Regions from separate parts of the Joostella sp. CR20 genome, predicted to be linked through region 1. Evidence: riboswitches for the same ligand, from Rfam matches in the RefSeq annotation. Region 1 holds a riboswitch; the other holds the start of a gene.

Region 1 (9,403 bases):
ACACCTAAACTTGCCCCAGAGCTGATTCCTAAAACAAAAGGTCCTGCAAGCGGATTTCTAAAAAGAGTTTGCATTAACAGTCCGCTAACGGAAAGTCCGCTTCCCACCAATACTGCTGTAAAAGCTTTTGGTAGGCGATAGTTTAGAATGATATATTGCCACGATTGTTTTTCGATATCGCTTCCGATAAGTGTTGTTACAATCTGTTTTATTGGAATTCGAACGGAACCCAAACTAATATTTATCAGAAAAAAAACAACTAATAAAATGGCTAGTATTGCAAAGTAAAGTCGGTATGTTTTTATGGGTTTCAAGGTTGTAATGGCTTAAAAAATACAGGTTCGTAATTAGGCAATACGTTTGGATGCAGTATTTTAATGATGTCTTTTAAGACTAAATCTGGACGGTTAGGAGCCAATTCGTAATACAGTAAACCGCCCGTAGCACCCGTTGTTAAACTGTAAGTAAATATTTTTTTGTTTTTAAAAGTGTCAAATTGAGTGTAATGTGTATTGGTCTCTTTTAACTGGTTGTAGCTTGTAAATTGTCCAGGACCAATCCAATATTCGGTTGTTTTTGCTTTTTCCAAGACACTTTCAAAATTAAGCGAAAGACTGCCAGTGCCTTTACTGTTTTTCCAAGTATAATTAGCATTTGCGTCTTTTAAAAAGTGAGCTACCCAACTTTCGCCAGCGGGTGCATACCAAATATCTTTAAACATAGAACCACTAAAAACTGTTGGTTGCACTTCAGTTTGTAGTGCTAATTTTTTAGCATTGTTGTAAGCAGTTGCAATTTCATTAAAAATACTATCGGCTTGTTTTTCTTTGTTAAAAAACACTCCAAAAAGCTTAATCCATTCGGCTTTTCCCAAAGGAGTTTCTTCTACCCAATCGCCATTATACACAACTGGAATTCCTGCGTTAGCTATGTTTTTATAGGTTTTGTTTTCGCCATCTACGGTAAAACCCATTACAAGTTCTGGCTCTAAGCTGATAAGCACTTCGGTATTGATAGCTTCATTTAAACCGAGTTCTTTAACACTACCGTTGTCAATTTTATTCCGAATTGGTTCCGAAGAAATGTAATTAGTACCAGGAAAACCTATCAAAGTATTTTCAATATTTAAAAGTTCAATGGCAGGAATGTGCGTAGTTGAAGTTGCTACAAGTCGTGTAACTGGTGTTGCGATTATGGCATCATAAGCATTGGCATCGAAGGTTATTGAGTTTAATTTTTCCTTCGGAACTAACGCATACGTGTACGCTTTATTAGCATTTGGCCATGGAGAAGTGACTTCTACAGTGGTGAAATTTTCATTTTTACTGATGCTAAATCCTTGTGCATATTCAACATTAACAGAAGTGTTTTTATCAGTAGTTTCAACTTCTTCTGAGTTTAAATTTGAACTGTTTTTTGGAGCTTCTTTGCATGCTGTAAAAAAAATCAGCAGTAATAAAAAAAGGCTATTTATTTGGTATGAGTGTTTTAGCATTGTGGCAATTAATTTTTCAGGTGTAAAATTAAGATTATTATATTTTTCTAATGGTGGCGTTCTTGAAATTGTTTAATTTTGCGTCGAATTTATGGTTTTAAATCTGTTTTCAATGGGTTTAAATTAAAAGGGAATACGGTGAGAAACCGTGGCTGTTCCCGCAACTGTAAGCTTTATGCCAACTATTGTTGGTTTCTGTTTAAAGTTAGAAATAATTTTAACAGTTTGTTATTATCTTCAAAAAAAACCACTGTTTCTGAAGAGAAATGGGAAGGTATAATAACAAAAAAGTAAGCCAGGAGACCTGCCAAGATTCACAAATTTTATGTCAAACTTTCGGGACAAGGGTTTGCGTATGACACACTCATACTTTTTTCCCACATAACTAAACAGCATGAACAAAAGAATTTTTTCTCTTTGTGCATTTGGTCTTGTAACTGCATGGACTTTTGCGCAAGAAAAAAACAATCAAACAGAAACAACTATCCAAGAATTAGAAGAAGTAGTTGTAGCAGATTCTCGTTTTGAACTAAAACGCGAAAACTCAGGAAAAACAGTTATTAAAATTTCTCAAGAAGAATTACAACGCAATCAAGGACGTTCGGTAGCCGAAGTTATTAATACTAAAAGTGGTATTGAAATTAACGGAAGCCGTAGTAATGCAGGCCAAAACCTTTCGTATTTTGTACGTGGTGGTAACAACCGCCAAGTATTGGTGTTGATTGATGGTGTGCAAGTAAGCGACCCTTCGCAAATTGCAATGGATTTTGATTTACGTTTGTTAGATTTAAACCAAATCGAATCGATAGAAATTGTAAAAGGTGCAGCTAGTACACTTTACGGAAACCGCGCAGCGACAGCGGTTATTAATATTACAACTAAAAGCGCAGGCGAACGTAAAATTGCTGCCAATTTTGAAAGTAGTATCGGTTCTAATCAGTCTTCGGAAGAGGATAGTTATAACTTAACAGATTTTTCAAACAGAGCTTCTGTTAATGGTACGCTTGGGAAATTTACGTATTTAGCTGGTTTTGGAAATCAGTATACCGATGGACTTTCAGCGGTGATAGGAGATGAGAAGGATCCTTTTAACCGAATCAACTCGAATGTTAATTTTGGATATCAATTTTCAGATCGTTTTTCAGTAAAAGTTTTAGGATATTACGATAAGTTTAAAGCCGATTTCGATAGCTCTTCGCCTCAGCAAGATAGCGATGATTATTCAGTGAGTGAGCAATTTAGAATTGCAATTGCACCAGAATATAAGTACAACAACGGAAGCGTTACATTGAATGCTTCGTATAACGACATCAGCAGAGATATTTATTCGGCATATCCAAATGCATACGAAGCAAATAGTACGGTTGTAGATTTGTTTAATAAATACAATTTTAGCGATACGTTTTACACTATTGTAGGATTAAACTACATTAAAAATGAAGCGACACTTGGTGCAGATACCGATTTTAGTATTACCGATCCGTATGCAAATGTTGTTTGGGTTTCCGACTTTGGATTGCATATGAATGTAGGTGGACGTTTAAACAACCATAGCGAGTATGGAAGTCACTTTACCTACAATTTAAACCCTTCGTACACTTTAAAATTTGCGAACAATAACAGTTATTTAAAGTTTTTAGGTTCGTATAGTACTTCTTACATCGCGCCATCTTTATCTCAATTGTTTGGTGCTTTTGGAGCAAATCCAGATTTAGAGCCAGAAGAAGACAGAACTTTAGAAGGAGGAGTAGAGTATAACACTGGTATTTTTAGATTGAGTGGAGTGTATTTTAATAGAGAAGAAGAAAACTTTATTGCTTATAAAACCATCAATTTTGAAACTTATGAAGGAATGTATGTAAACGAAGAAGAAGCTTTTACCGTAAATGGAGTAGAGGTGGAAACAAGCATACAACCGATGAATAATTTAATGATTGATGCGAATTATACATTTACTGAAAACAGAGATAAAGTAGCATTGCGTATTCCGAAGCATAAAGCAAATGCAAGTGTACAGTACACTTTGTTACAAAATACAAACTTAGGACTGACTTACCAATACACAGGGGAGCGTTTGGATACCGATTTTAACACCTACGAAGATGTGGAGTTGGATGCGTTTTCTTTAGTGAATTTTAATGTGAGTCATAACTTTTCAAACAAGTTTACAGTGTTCTTTAATTTAGACAACTTGTTTAATGAAGATTATTATGAATTAGTAGGCTATACTACTAGAGGAAGAAATATAAGAGTAGGATTTAGGTTAGGTTTATAGATTGATGGTGTATATGAGGGAATACACCATCCCTAAATTGTTTTCCAAAAAAAAGTCTCAGCGTTAGCTGAGACTTTTTGATTTTATATGAGAGGTTTTTTATTTTTGAGTAAAGGTTTTCTCATTTGGTAAAATGTACATTTCGGTACTGAATTTCTTCCCTTTAATTTTCCCAGCTTCTTCTAATTGTAGTTGATTTGCTCTTAAAAGGTTCCCTTTTGCACTTGTACCAGCAATATCGTCTAAAGCAGCGCGAAGCATCACTTCATTAGGGTCTCCAAACGGAAGAATGGTTGCAGCATACGCAGCTTCATTCACTTCAATATTTGGTTCGAACCCGTCATCATAATCATTTTCATCTAAACTATTGAATATTTGGAAAACAATAGGTTGTAATCCTACAGTGTGGTTAGGGTTTCTGTTGTTTGAATTTGTATAAGGAACTCCAGAATCATAAACAGTGATAGAACCTTCGTTTTTACCTGTGGTAGTTCTACCTACAAGAATTACATCCATAAAAGGTCTAAGTCCGTTTATAATCATTTCACTAGCAGATGCTGTGTAGTTAGAGCCTAAAACGTACAATCTTGTAAGATTAGTAAGTCGACTAATTGGAATATCTTGATTGGTGTATTCACCTGTTGTTTTATCATATAAATATGCCTCATCAAAAAATGGATAGATACTTCCGTTTTCTGCATTTCTCTTATCGTTAAAAGTAAGTTTAGAGAAAGTTGTTCCATTTGCTCTATTTCCTTGAATCATACTTGCTAAAAACGAAGACGTTAAAACAGATCCTCCACCGTTGTAGCGTAAGTCTAAAACTAATTCGTTAATTCCTTCAGCTTTAAATTCAGTAAAAACATCGTTTAACTCTTCATGGTAAGTACTTACAAAGCTATTGTAAACTAAGTATCCAATTTTCTTTCCATCTTCTTCAATAATTGAATGGAAGTGTACTGGGTTTTCAGATAATAAAACTGCGGTAATGCTTTTGTCTGAAGCTTCTTTTACAAATGTTCCGTTTTGATACGAACCAAGTCCTAGTGTTACAGACGGTTCAGTAAAAATATTATTTATAACGGTGTAATTTGACTCGGTTAATTCAACACCATCAACTTTATAAATTAAATCGCCACGTTTTATTCCAGCTTCACTAGCAGGAGAATCAGGTACAACATAGCTTACAGTAGCAACAACGTCTGTGCTTCCTTGTTGTTTGTAAACTAAATAACCAATGTTTAAACCATAAGATTCCGAAATTCCTCTAAACTGGTTTGCTTGTGCATCTACATCTTCGATATACCATGAAAAGTCGTCCTCAGCAGTGTAAACTATATCGTTAAATAAACTTTCAGGATTGCTATACCCATTTAAATAATTATAGTAGGCAGTAGTGTTGTCTTTTTTAGCGTCATCTAGGTCGGCTACATTTTCTTGGTAGTAGTACCAGTAATTCATTGACTTCCAGATAAAGTCGTTAATTTCGTTTTCTAGCGTAACTTCTTCTCCGCCATCATCATCTCCACCGCCGGTAGAATCGTCATCTTTGCTACAGCCCACTGCAAAAACAAGCGTAGCCAATAGCAACCATCGTAATTTAAATAGATGTTTCATTTGTTAATTTTTAAGTGTATCATCAGTATAATAAAGACTTTTAGCGAATATTTTCTTTTATCAACCAAAAATTATACCGATTTGTAATTAGCGTTATCACCGTAATATTACTTACATTTATTGAAATAAAAAATTTATTGTAACAAAAACTTTTGTTATTCGTCTACAAGATAAGAAGCAGTAAAATGCTAACTAATCAACCTAAAAAATGCAACAAGCAGAGTTTATACAAACCATAACGCCTTTTAAAGACAAGCTATTTCGATTAGCAAAGCGTTTGTTGGTTTCTACGGAAGAAGCCGAAGATGCTACACAAGAGGTGTTGTTAAAATTGTGGACTCAAAAGCAAAAAATAAGTAATTATGCAAGTGTGGAAGCTTTTGCAATGACCATGACAAAAAACTATTGTTTGGATAGATTAAAGTCGAAACAAGCGGGAAATTTAAAATTAGTGCACTCTAATTATGAAGACACCCAAACCTCTTTACAAAAGAAAGTAGAGGTAAACGATAGTATCGATTGGATGCAAAAAATAATGAACACACTTCCCGAACAGCAACGTTTGGTATTACAATTACGAGATGTAGAGCAATACGAGTATCACGAAATTGAAGAAATGTTAGAAATGAATCCTACCGCTATTAGAGTTACTTTATCTAGAGCTCGAAAAGCAGTACGCGAACAATTACTAAAAAAACACAGTTATGGCATCAAACAAACAAAATAATATTACAGTTTCTGATGTAGAAAAACTATTGGAAAAGTATTTTGAAGCTACCACAACGATAGCCGAAGAAGAACAATTGAAGATCTATTTTTCTCAAGCAGAGGTCGCTCCTCATTTGGAAGAATACAAACCAATTTTTAATTACTTTGCCGTAGCCAAAGAAGAAAAAAGCACGCACAACATTCCGTTAAAACCTAGAAAAAATAAGACGTATTTAAAATGGATTTCTGTTGCAGCTGTAGCCGCTATTTTCTTTGGGATTTTTATCGCCAAGCAGTCTTCTCCTGAGGTGTCGCCAACTCTAGCGCTAGAGGAACACTACACTCCAGAAGAAATTAGATCGGCACAATTAGCAATGGCGTTGTTTACCGATAATTTTCAGAAAGGAACGCAAGGCGCAACCTATTTAAAAGAATTTGAAAAAAACACAAACCGATTTTTAAACAATTAGAAAGCCGTAGCATAACTAAAATGTTATAGGCAAATTCAAACAAAACAGATTAAAAACAAATAGTAAAACATATGAAAAAGTTAATTTTAATAATAGCATTTACCATTGTGCCTTTTTTATCGCCAGCACAATCTATTTTTGATAAATACTCAGAAAGCAACGATGTAACTTTTGTGGCACTGCAACCCAAAATGTTTCAGATGTTGAGTAAAATAAACATCAGTTCAGACGATCCAGATGCGGCTGCCGTATTCGATTTGGTAAATAATATTACCAGTTTTAAAGTAATTACTACGGAAAACCCTAAGATTACTAAAGACATCGACAGTTGGGTTTCAAATCATTTAAAAAGCTCATCTTTTGAAGAATTAATGCGCGTTCGTGATGGAGGTTCTAATGTGAAGTTTTATGTGAAAGAAGGAGCTGATGAAAACCACGTAAAAGAACTTCTTATGTTTGTAACCGATTTAAATACCGATAATATAGAGCTTGGTGGAAAGAAACCAGAAACGGTTTTACTTTCATTAACTGGAAATATCGATTTACGTCAGATTTCAAAACTAACAAGTAAAATGGACCTTCCAGGAGGGGATCAATTAGGAAAAGCAGGGAACAAATAATTTAAACAAATCACGATGAAAAACTTAAAAAATAGCATTGTATTATTCCTATTATCACTTGTATTATTTTCCTGCGGAAGCGACACACCGAGTCTGCAAGAATACTATGTGAACAATGCCGAAAATCCTAATTTTATCTCGTTAGATATTCCTTCGAGTATTTTGAATATCGCTACAACTACTTTAACTGAAAAAGAAAAGGAAGCATACGAATCAGTAAAAAAACTAAACGTTTTAGCTTTTAAACTGAATGGTGAAAATGATGAAGCATATCAAGCTGAAAAGAGCACTATACAAACAATTCTTAAAGATGAAAAGTATGAAGAATTGATGGTGATAAATAGCGGGAAATATAAAGGAACTGTAAAATATTTGGGAACCGATGAAGCTATAGACGAAGTGATTCTCTTTGGAAGCGACGACGAAAACGGATTTGCTTTAGTGCGAGTTTTAGGAAATAAAATGAAACCCGAAAACATGATGGCACTTGTTGAGGCAGTTGAAAAAGGAGCAGTAGATTCTGGAGCTATTGAATCGCAATTAAAAGGGATTTTTAATTAGAGTTTAATATTAAGTAATAGTTGTTTTTTGAAACTACGACCTATTTAAAAAGTATTGAAAATCAAGGAAGCAGTGTGGGTGAAAGATAAAAAGTTGTCTGAGCGTAGCGAGTTCTTTTTATCTGTGGAGGATGTTTCCGTAGATTTTCTTATACTTTTTGAATCAGTCTTGACTTTTTTGTTTCGTTTTTGTGTCAAGACAAAAATGAAAATCTTTCAACAAACAAGTAATAAATTTACTGTGAGATTTTATAAGAATGAATATATAGTGATTTGAGTTTAATCACTTATCACATTCTATAAATAAGAAAAGGCAGTTTAAAAGATAAACTTTTAAACTGCCTTTTTGCTTGTTTGTGAGTTGTATTTTTATTTAAATCCCAGTGTAATTACTAGGCGTAATAGCTTTTAATTCAGCTTTAATCGCATCAGAAACATCAAGAGTTTCGATAAACGTAGCGATAGATTCTTTATTAATCTTCTCGTTGGTACGTGTTAAACCCTTTAAAGCTTCATATGGATTTGGATAAGCTTCTCTTCTCAAAATCGTTTGTATTGCCTCAGCAACAACAGCCCAATTGTTTTCTAAATCAGCTTCAAACTTTGCGCTATTCAGCAATAATTTATTTAAACCTTTTAAAGTCGCTTGAAACGCAATTAAAGTATGTCCGAAAGGAACACCAACATTTCTCAACACCGTACTATCGGTTAAGTCGCGTTGTAATCTCGAAATTGGTAATTTAGCTGAAAGATGCTCAAAAATGGCATTGGCAATCCCTAAGTTTCCTTCAGAGTTTTCAAAATCGATAGGGTTTACTTTATGAGGCATTGCAGACGATCCAACTTCTCCTGCTTTAATTTTTTGCTTAAAGTAATCCATAGAAATATACGTCCAGATATCTCTGTTAAAATCAATCAAAATTGTATTGATACGTTTTAAAGCATCAAACAAAGAAGCCATATGGTCGTAATGTTCGATTTGTGTAGTAGGGAAGGAGTGACGAAGTTGTAAAGCTTCCTCTACAAACTTAGTTCCAAAAGCCTTCCAATTTATACTAGGGTATGCAACTTTATGTGCGTTGTAATTTCCAGTTGCTCCACCAAATTTTGCAGCAATTGGAATATTTTTTAATCCGTTGAATTGCTCGTTTAAACGTACAACAAAAACTTCAATCTCTTTTCCTAAACGTGTTGGAGATGCAGGTTGTCCGTGGGTACGAGCCAACATTGGCACATCTTTCCACTCTTGTGCTAAATTGTTTAGTTTACTAATTATTTCTTCGTAAACTGGCAGGTAAACTTGCTCTAACGCCTCTTTTATAGAAAGCGGGATAGCAGTGTTGTTAATATCTTGAGATGTCAATCCGAAGTGGATAAACTCTTTGTATTGTTGAATTCCTAAACTGTCAAATTTTTCTTTGATGAAGTACTCAACAGCTTTTACATCGTGGTTGGTAACTTTTTCAATGTCTTTAATTGCTGCTGCATCAATAGGGGTAAAATTTGTATAAATAGCTCTTAATTCGGCATACAAATCTTTATTGAAGTCTTTTAACTGCGGAAGAGGTACTTCGCAAAGCGCAATGAAATATTCAATTTCAATACGTACTCTGTACATTATAAGCGCTTCTTCAGAGAAAAAATCGGCTAATTTTTCG
Region 2 (9,403 bases), on a different contig from region 1:
GCCCTCCGAAATTGCTCCAACAGCTACTTTTACAATTTCGTTATGAATTAATTCTGAATTACGTTTAGAATCCATTGCCAACTTATTAGCATTATAAAAACTTTGAATTTCTTCAGGAAGCTCTTCTTCCACTAAAGCAGATAGTACAGCAACTTCCGTTAGTTTTTGTTTTGCAAAAGCCAACCAGTTTTTAATTTCCGAAGTAAGCGAAGTTGTTTCTGGCTCGTTATCCAAATCAAAAGGAACGTGTAATAACGAACATGATGGTGCGACCAAAACTCTTTCAACTCCAAGTTTTGAAATTGCATTTTCAAGAATTGCTTTAGAAGCTTGCAAATCGTTTTTCCAAATGTTTCTTCCATCTACAACACCAAGCGACAGTTTTAAAGTATCAGGAACAATATTTAATACTGTATCCAATTGCTCAAAACCTCGAACTAAATCCAAATGCAACACCTCTACCGGGAGCTTCACAACCCACGAAGCATTTTTATGTAAACCTTCAAAATAAGTGGTAAGTATAAATTTTAATGCAGGAAATTTATCCGCCAGCGTTTGGTAAACACGCTCGAATATTTGACGCTCTTTTTCAGATAAATCCATAACTAAAAAAGGTTCATCAATTTGAATCCACGTTGCACCTTGCTTTTCTAATTCAGTAAAAATATCAATGTAAACAGACAATAAATCATCAATCAAATCTAATTTTTCAAATCCAGTTTCTTTAGCTTTTCCGAGTAAAAGGTAAGAAACAGGACCTATAAACACAGGTTTTGCATTTACCCCTTGTGCTTTCGCCTCTTTAAATTCATCTAAAAACTTAGTATGAGAAAGCTTAAATTTCTGATTTTTATAAAACTCTGGCACCAAATAATGATAGTTGGTATCAAACCATTTGGTCATTTCCATCGCAGTAATATCAAGACCATTTTTTTGATAACCTCGAGCCATGGCAAAGTATAAATCTAACGGATTTGTAGTTGCATTTGCAACCTCCTCAAAACGCTTCGGAATAGCGCCAATAGTAAGCGACATGTCTAAAACTTGATCGTAAAAAGAAAAGTCGTTTGTAGGAATTAAATCAATACCAGCTTCTTTTTGCAATTGCCAGTTTTCCTTTCGAATTTGAGCACCAACTGCTAGCAAATCGTCTATACCAATCTGCCCAGACCAGTACTGCTCACAAGCTTTTTTAAGCTCTCTTTTGGCACCAATACGCGGGTAGCCCAAAATGTGTGTAGTCATTTTTTTGTTTTTAAATTGTTAAACACTTTGGCTTCACAAAGCATTCTACAACCAAAAACAATAATCAATAGCACAGCTCACCCCAACAAAGGGTGTTCACTATCAATCTTGAATACTGCTTTAGGTCGCGAAAGCATTTTCAATATAATTCCGGCAGGTCTCCTGGCTTGTAACATTTTTACCTCCTTCCCATTTTTAAAAAACAGTGGATCTTTTGGCAAAAACTATCTCGTTACTTACAGTTGCGCGACAGCTTGTGATTTTCACACAATTCCCTATTAATTTACCTTAAGTAAAACCGTAATTAGACTGATCAATATGTAAAGAACCAATTACCCCACAAAGCTACGTAATAAAAATATAGCGAACCACCACAAGTGCATAGTTCACACTAAAAATTTAAATTGTTATAATTATTAGGGTAATTACCACCATTTGCAATGGCGGTACCGGGCTTTACGCTTTTAGTATTTGGCAAACCACAAACTAAAGTTTGCCAAAAGCTAACCGCTACAATCCCTATTACAAAAAAAAGACCGCCAATAAGGCGGTCTTTTTACATTTTATGTAGTAACTAACTATTCGTCAGCTTTCTTCTTTTTCCCTTTGTTGTTCAATGTATCAAACATAACAGGAGTTGCAATAAACAACGATGAATATGTACCTACAGCAATACCAACAATCATGGCAAACATAAATCCTCTTAACGACTCACCTCCAAAGATGAAGATAGCCAATAATACTACCAAGGTAGTTAACGAAGTATTTAATGTTCTACTCAAAGTACTGTTCAATGCCTCATTAGCATTGTCTCCACCGCTCCATCCTTTAAGCTTCACAACCTCTCTAATACGGTCAAAAACAATTACGGTATCATTCAACGAATATCCAATAACCGTTAAGATTGCAGCAATAAACGCTTGGTCAACCTCCATATTAAATGGCATAATACTAGAAGTAATAGAGAAGATTCCTAATACAATTAATACATCATGGAATACCGCAGCAACAGCTCCTAAAGAGAATTGCCATCTACGGAAACGTAATAAGATATATAAGAATACTACCGCTAAAGAACCGATAATTGCCCAAACAGCGTTCTTCTTAATATCATCTGCAATAGTTGGTCCTACTTTGATAGACTGTAAAATTCCAATCTTATCTGCACCACTACCATTAGAAAACTCACCATAAGTTGTTCCTTCAGGAAGATACTTTTTAACAGCATCAAACAAGCTTTTTTGAATTTCTTCATCTACAGCCGTTCCTTCTTCATCAACTTTATATTTTGTAGTAATCTTAACTTGGTTTGCATCTCCAAAAGTTTTCACCTCTGTATTTCCAAATACACCGTCTAAATCAGCAGCAATATCAGAAGGGTTTACAGGGTTTACAAAACGTACTTGGTACGAACGTCCTCCAACAAAATCAACACCACCTTCTAAACCTTTAGTAAATAAAGATGTTAAACTAATTAGGATTAAAACTCCAGAAATGATGTATGCAATTTTACGTTTTGCCAAAAAGTCGAAGTTTGGATTTTTTGGTAACGCTTTTGTAACAGCAGTTGTAAATGTTAATGGGTTTTGACCTCCTTTAACATTCCACTCAATTAATAAACGAGTTACAAAAATTGCAGTAAACAATGAAGTAGCAATACCTATAATTAATGTAGTTGCAAAACCTTGAATAGGTCCTGTTCCGAACAATAATAAGATAATAGCTGTTAATCCAGTTGTAATATTTGCATCTAGAATTGAAGAAAGTGCATTACTAAATCCATCTGCAATAGCTTGCATTTGTCCTTTTCCAGCTCTTAATTCTTCTTTAATACGTTCAAAAATAATTACGTTGGCATCTACCGACATACCGATAGTTAATACGATACCCGCAATTCCTGGTAAAGTTAACACAGCTCCTAAACCTGCTAACACTCCAAAAATCAACACAATATTGAATACCAAAGCAATGTCTGCAAACAATCCTGCTCTACCGTAGTAAACAAGCATCCAAATTAAAACAAGTACCATTGCTACGATAAATGAGAACATCCCGCTGTCGATAGCTTCTTGCCCTAATGATGGTCCAACTACCTCCGATTGGATAATATCTGCAGATGCAGGAAGTTTACCTGCTCTTAATACGTTAGCTAAATCGTCTGCTTCTTCTAAAGTAAAGTTTCCAGAAATTTCAGAATTTCCTCCAGTAATAGCTCCTTTAGAAACTCCAGGTGCAGAATACACAATGTTATCTAAAACAATAGCAATATTTCCACCTTCTCTAAAAGCTTTCCCTGTAAGGTCTTCCCAAATTTTAGCTCCTCTAGAATTCATCTGCATAGAAACAGCTGGTCTTCCCGCCATATCGTATGCTTGTGCAGCATCAGTAATTACATCTCCACTCATATCTGGAGTGTTTTCTCTGTTACCTTTTAATGCATACAATTCAACTACAGGAGCATCTTTTACAGGAATTCCCCATGCAAATTTTGCATACTGAAGGTTACTTGGAAGTTGCTGCCTTACTTGAGGCATTTTAATATACTCATTAAACTTCGCAGTATCTTTTGTAGCAACCATAGCAATTACTGGTGAACCTTGTGCTCCACCACTTACTAATAAATCGAAAAGTGGATTTACTTGGTTTGCTAAGTCTAAAGAATCTTGAGTAGCATCCGAAAGTAAAGAATCGATTTCAGAAGTACTATCTTCTTTAACTTCTTCTTTTGTATCGGTTTTTACGATGTCTTTTAAAGTATTGTTTGCTGCAATTAAAAATGGAGCTACTTGGTCTGCTTTATAAGTTTCCCAGAACTCTAATTGCGCTGTACTTTGTAATAAGTTCTTTACACGATCTACGTCTTTCGCACCTGGTAATTCAACCAAAATACGCCCAGAAGTCCCTAAACGCTGAATGTTTGGTTGTGTAACACCAAATTTATCAATACGCTTACGAAGTACTTCAAATGCAGAAACGATAGATTCGTCAATTTTTCTACGGATGATAGGCTGCACCTGATCATCTGTCATTTGGAAGTTAATTTCTTCGCTTAAAGATTTATTCGCAAAAATATCAGGAGAGGCTAATTTTGTAGAACCACCGCTTATTTTTTCGAATTCTTGAAAAAACAAATCAACATAATCATCTTGACTGTTTTTTGAAGCTTCATCAGCTTGTGCTAATGCTTTGTTAAACACAGGATCTTTGGTATTGTTTGCCAATCCTTTCAAGATATCTTTTACAGATATTTGAAGAATTACATTAATACCTCCTTTAAGGTCTAATCCTTTGTTTAATTCTTTTTCTTTTACCTCGGTGTAGGTAAATTTAGCAAATCCAAGGTTAAACACTTCTTGATTCCCAAGAGAGTCTAAATACCTAGATTCTTCGGCTTCTCGCTTCGCTACGTAGTTCTCTTCTGCATCTGAAATTTTGTTTAAAGCATATGTTTCTGCCTCGCCTTCTACCTTGTTTGCAACAAAAGTAAACGACAATTGATAGATACTTACAATACCAAACAAAATAGCAAACAGCCTAATAAGTCCTTTATTCTGCATTCTAAATTTATTTAATGGTCAATTTTAAAAACGGACAAATATAGCGTTTACGATATGAACTGACAATTATTTTTTTGAAGTTTTAAACACAAAAAATCCTACAAAATTAAACTTTGTAGGATTTTTTAAAATTCTTGTATGTAGAAGCGAAATTTACAGCTCTAAAAGTCCGTTTGTTTTTCTTACTCCTTCTGCACTTTCTTGCAACTTAGCTTTCTCATCTTCAGACAATTCGATTTCAACAATCTTCTCGATACCGTCTTTTCCTAAAATTACTGGTGCTCCAATACAAATATCTGAAAGTCCGTATTCTCCATCTAATAAAGTTGAACATGGGAACATTTTTTTCTGATCACAAGCAATTGCTTGTACCAATCCAGATACTGCAGCTCCTGGTGCGTACCATGCACTTGTACCTAATAATTTTGTTAAAGTAGCACCTCCAACTTTGGTATCTTCTTTAACTTGCTCTAAACGCTCTGCCGATAAAAACTCGGCTACAGGCACACTATTTCTAGTTGCTAAACGCGTAAGTGGCAACATTCCTGTATCGCTATGACCTCCAATTACCATTCCGTCAACGTCAGAAATTGGTGCTTCTAAAGCTTCTGCCAAACGGTATTTAAAACGAGCGCTATCTAAAGCTCCTCCCATTCCGATAATTTTATTCTTCGGAAGTCCAGTTGTTTTGTGTACCAAATATGTCATCGTATCCATAGGATTACTTACAACAATAATTGTTACGTTTGGAGAGTGTTTGATTAAATTGCTAGAAACGTCTTTTACGATTCCTGCATTAATTCCGATAAGTTCCTCACGTGTCATTCCTGGCTTACGTGGAATTCCACTTGTAATTACTGCGATATCAGAATTAGCAGTTTTAGAATAATCATTCGTTGTTCCTGTAATTTTTGTATCGAAACCATTTAAAGAAGCTGTTTGCATTAAGTCCATTGCTTTTCCTTCAGCAAAACCTTCTTTAATGTCTAATATAACTACTTCTGATGCAAAATCTTTAATAGCGATGTACTCTGCGCAGCTAGCACCTACTGCTCCTGCTCCTACAACTGTAACTTTCATATATATTATTTTAATTAATTAGAATGTTTAATATGCACAAAGCTACTAATTTTAACACAATCAGTAGCTTTGAAAATTATTAAATATGTTATAAAAATACTATCTGATACCAAAACTTAAGCCCAAAGAAGCACTATCGTATTCAGCAAAAGTATAATCGGCATGTATTCTGAAAAAGCCTAATTTTAAACGAGTTCCTAAAGTGGCTCTAACGCCTGAAACTTTACTCGAAACCGAATACGGATCGACAATTGCTTCGGATTGCAAAATTCCATCAGTAACAATATAAGTTCCTAAAACATCCGAGCTAGATTTTCCGCTTAAATAACCGAGTCCGCCGTAAAAATTAATTATAGGAAGTCGCGTAGAAGCAATCATTTGAAACAACCATGTATTAGTATCGTTTTCCAAACGCTGATTTTCACCCTCAATCCCAGAAGTTTCTGTAAAATCGTATGTTCCATCGAGATGTGTATACGCCACCAATCCAGAAATTGCTACAGGTAATAACTTATCGGCTGGCAACCAATGTGTAAAATCGTGTTGCAAAGCAAAACCATACATTCCAATTTCGGTATCATCAGCCTTAATTTTTGGTGTAAATCGTGCTTTAAATTCTGTTCCAAACGACAAACCTATACTCCCTTGGATAAATGCTGTTGGTAAAAAACTAATCCCTTCAGCAGCCAATCCGTTTGGCAATTCTATTGTTACTGTTTGATCTCCAAAAATAGGATCGTCATACGTGACATCTACAAACACCGACGGATTATTTTCACCTAAAACAGTCCCTACACTTTGTGAAGTTGCACCATTTGTGAATGCAACATTATCGTAATCGTTTACATTCATCACAAACGACTCTTGATCTTTATTGATAATTCCTGCATTTGCCATCACAGAAATTTCAAACCCTAAAAGTGGTTTCACTTTGGCAGTGTTATACCAACCGTTGTTTATTCCATACATTAAAGCATCGGTTCCTGGTGCTAAATAATCGTTGGTAAAACGTTGTGCATCGTCGACTCCCGCTGCAAGTAAAGCATCAAAACTATCTTGTGCATACATTGTAACCGAACAACATGTTACGGTAACTGCTAGCAATATTTTTTTTATCATTGGTTATTGTTTTTATTATGACTGCAAAATAGGGAATACAATTTAAAAAATTAGGAATATGTGCAAATTGCAAATAACAAAAGACAATTTTAAAACAAAAAATACCACCCAAAAAGGTGGCATTTTTATTTATTATAGTTCGTAAGAATTAAGCGTCGATATTTGCGTATACTGCATTTTTCTCGATAAATTCTCTACGCGGTGGTACTTCATCTCCCATCAACATAGAGAAAATTCTATCTGCTTCACTTCCGCTATCAATAGTAACTCTTCTAAGTGTTCTAAACTCAGGATTCATAGTTGTATCCCATAATTGCTCAGCATTCATCTCTCCAAGACCTTTGTAACGTTGTACGTTTACACTTCCTCCGTATTCTTCAGTTAACTTATCGCGCTCTTTGTCATTCCAAGCGTATGCTTTTTTATTTCCTTTTTTAACAAGGTAAAGCGGTGGTGTAGCGATATAGACGTAGCCATTTTCAATAAGCTCACGCATATAACGGAAGAAGAAAGTTAAAATCAACGTAGAGATATGCGAACCATCGACATCGGCATCACACATAATCACAATTTTATGGTAACGTAACTTCTCTAAATTTAAAGCTTTGCTATCTTCTTCAGTTCCGATAGTAACACCAAAAGCTGTAAAGATATTTCGAATTTCTTCATTTTCGAAAACCTTGTGTTGCATCGCTTTTTCCACATTTAAAATTTTACCACGCAATGGTAAAATTGCTTGGAAATTTCGATCACGTCCTTGCTTTGCAGTTCCACCCGCCGAATCTCCCTCGACTAAGAATATCTCACATTTTTGTGGATCTTGCTCAGAACAGTCAGATAGTTTCCCTGGAAGTCCGCCACCACTCATTACAGTTTTACGTTGCACCATCTCACGGGCTTTACGTGCTGCATGACGTGCTTGGGCTGCCAAAATAACTTTTTGCACAATTGCTTTTGCATCGTCTGGGTGCTCCTCAAGGTAGTTCTCCAACATTTCGGATACTGCTTGAGAAACAGCCGAAGTAACTTCGCGGTTTCCTAGTTTTGTTTTTGTTTGCCCTTCAAATTGCGGTTCTGCAACTTTTACAGAAACAATTGCTGTTAATCCTTCACGGAAATCATCCCCAGCAATTTCAAACTTCAATTTATCCAGCATTCCAGAAGCATCTGCATACTTCTTTAAAGTCGTAGTAAGTCCACGTCTAAATCCAGATAAATGCGTTCCTCCTTCATGCGTATTAATATTGTTTACATACGAGTGTAAATTCTCGCTAAACGAAGTATTATAAACCATTGCAACTTCAACAGGAATGTCGTTTTTCTCACCTTCCATAGAAATTACTTCAGCAATAAGTGGCTCACGGTTTCCATCTAAAAACTTAATAAATTCTTTAAGTCCTTCTTCTGAATGGAATTTCTCAAAAAGATACTCTCCTTTTTCGTCTTTATGACGCTTATCGGTAAGTGTAATGCTAATTCCTTTGTTCAAGAACGCAAGCTCACGCATACGACTTGCCAAAGTATCATAATTATACTCTAATGTTTGTTGAAAGATTGTTGGATCTGGCTTAAAAGTCACAACCGTACCTCTTAATTCAGTCTCACCAACAGATTTTACAGGATAAAGCGATTTTCCACGCTCGTACTCTTGCTCCCAAATAGTTCCGTTACGGTAAACGGTAGCTTTTAAGTTTTCTGAAAGTGCATTCACACAGGAAACCCCAACACCGTGAAGACCTCCAGATACTTTATATGAATCTTTATCGAACTTTCCTCCTGCTCCAATTTTGGTCATTACAACCTCTAAAGCCGATATTCCTTCTTTTTTATGAAGGTCTACAGGAATACCACGTCCATTATCTTCAACAGTAATCGAATTATCTTCATTTATAACCACACGAATGGTATCACAATGCCCTGCTAAAGCCTCATCAATAGAGTTATCGACTACCTCGTAAACTAAATGATGGAGACCTCTAACTCCCACATCTCCAATATACATCGACGGACGCATACGTACGTGCTCCATCCCTTCTAGCGCCTGAATACTATCCGCAGAATAGTCGTGCTTTTTAACTTCTTCGCTCATATATTTTCCTTTCTATAAATTAGTTAAAAGCTCTAAATCAAGTATACAAACCCGATTTTAAAAAACTTTTAAAATGTTTATTTTTTGAAATATTTACACATAAAAAAATGCACCTAGTGCATCCTTTTGAATACCTACAAATATACGAAAAATATACCTTATTTTAAAGCTTTTAATGCTGACAACGCTTAAATTATCAACAATTGTTAATTACTTAGAAACACGCTTAAAAAGGCTTATAATGGCCTTAAATTGTATTCTAACTCATTTTAACATTTCCTACAAAACCGAAAAAAGCTAAAATCTCTTAGCG

The links. A riboswitch is a leader RNA that binds a small molecule or an ion and turns the genes downstream of it on or off. The one in region 1 is predicted to bind cobalamin.
Region 2: it holds a riboswitch for cobalamin, as region 1 does, so the genes downstream of both, metE (5-methyltetrahydropteroyltriglutamate--homocysteine S-methyltransferase) here and JMA43_RS05405 (TonB-dependent receptor plug domain-containing protein) in region 1, are expected to answer to the same signal.

What each region holds. Positions count from the first base shown of each region.
Region 1 is NZ_JAESVF010000002.1:291,015-300,417, forward strand. It holds gene JMA43_RS05395 (FecCD family ABC transporter permease) at 1-314, opposite strand, end outside; gene JMA43_RS05400 (ABC transporter substrate-binding protein) at 311-1,495, opposite strand; cobalamin riboswitch at 1,571-1,821, shown strand; gene JMA43_RS05405 (TonB-dependent receptor plug domain-containing protein) at 1,890-3,770, shown strand; gene JMA43_RS05410 (S41 family peptidase) at 3,870-5,387, opposite strand; gene JMA43_RS05415 (RNA polymerase sigma factor) at 5,596-6,114, shown strand; gene JMA43_RS05420 (hypothetical protein) at 6,092-6,565, shown strand; gene JMA43_RS05425 (DUF4252 domain-containing protein) at 6,637-7,185, shown strand; gene JMA43_RS05430 (DUF4252 domain-containing protein) at 7,201-7,746, shown strand; gene purB (adenylosuccinate lyase) at 8,119-9,403, opposite strand, start outside.
Region 2 is NZ_JAESVF010000004.1:223,969-233,371, reverse strand. It holds gene metE (5-methyltetrahydropteroyltriglutamate--homocysteine S-methyltransferase) at 1-1,245, opposite strand, end outside; cobalamin riboswitch at 1,381-1,563, opposite strand; gene secDF (protein translocase subunit SecDF) at 1,824-4,802, opposite strand; gene mdh (malate dehydrogenase) at 4,956-5,882, opposite strand; gene JMA43_RS08070 (DUF6588 family protein) at 5,982-7,001, opposite strand; gene gyrB (DNA topoisomerase (ATP-hydrolyzing) subunit B) at 7,150-9,090, opposite strand.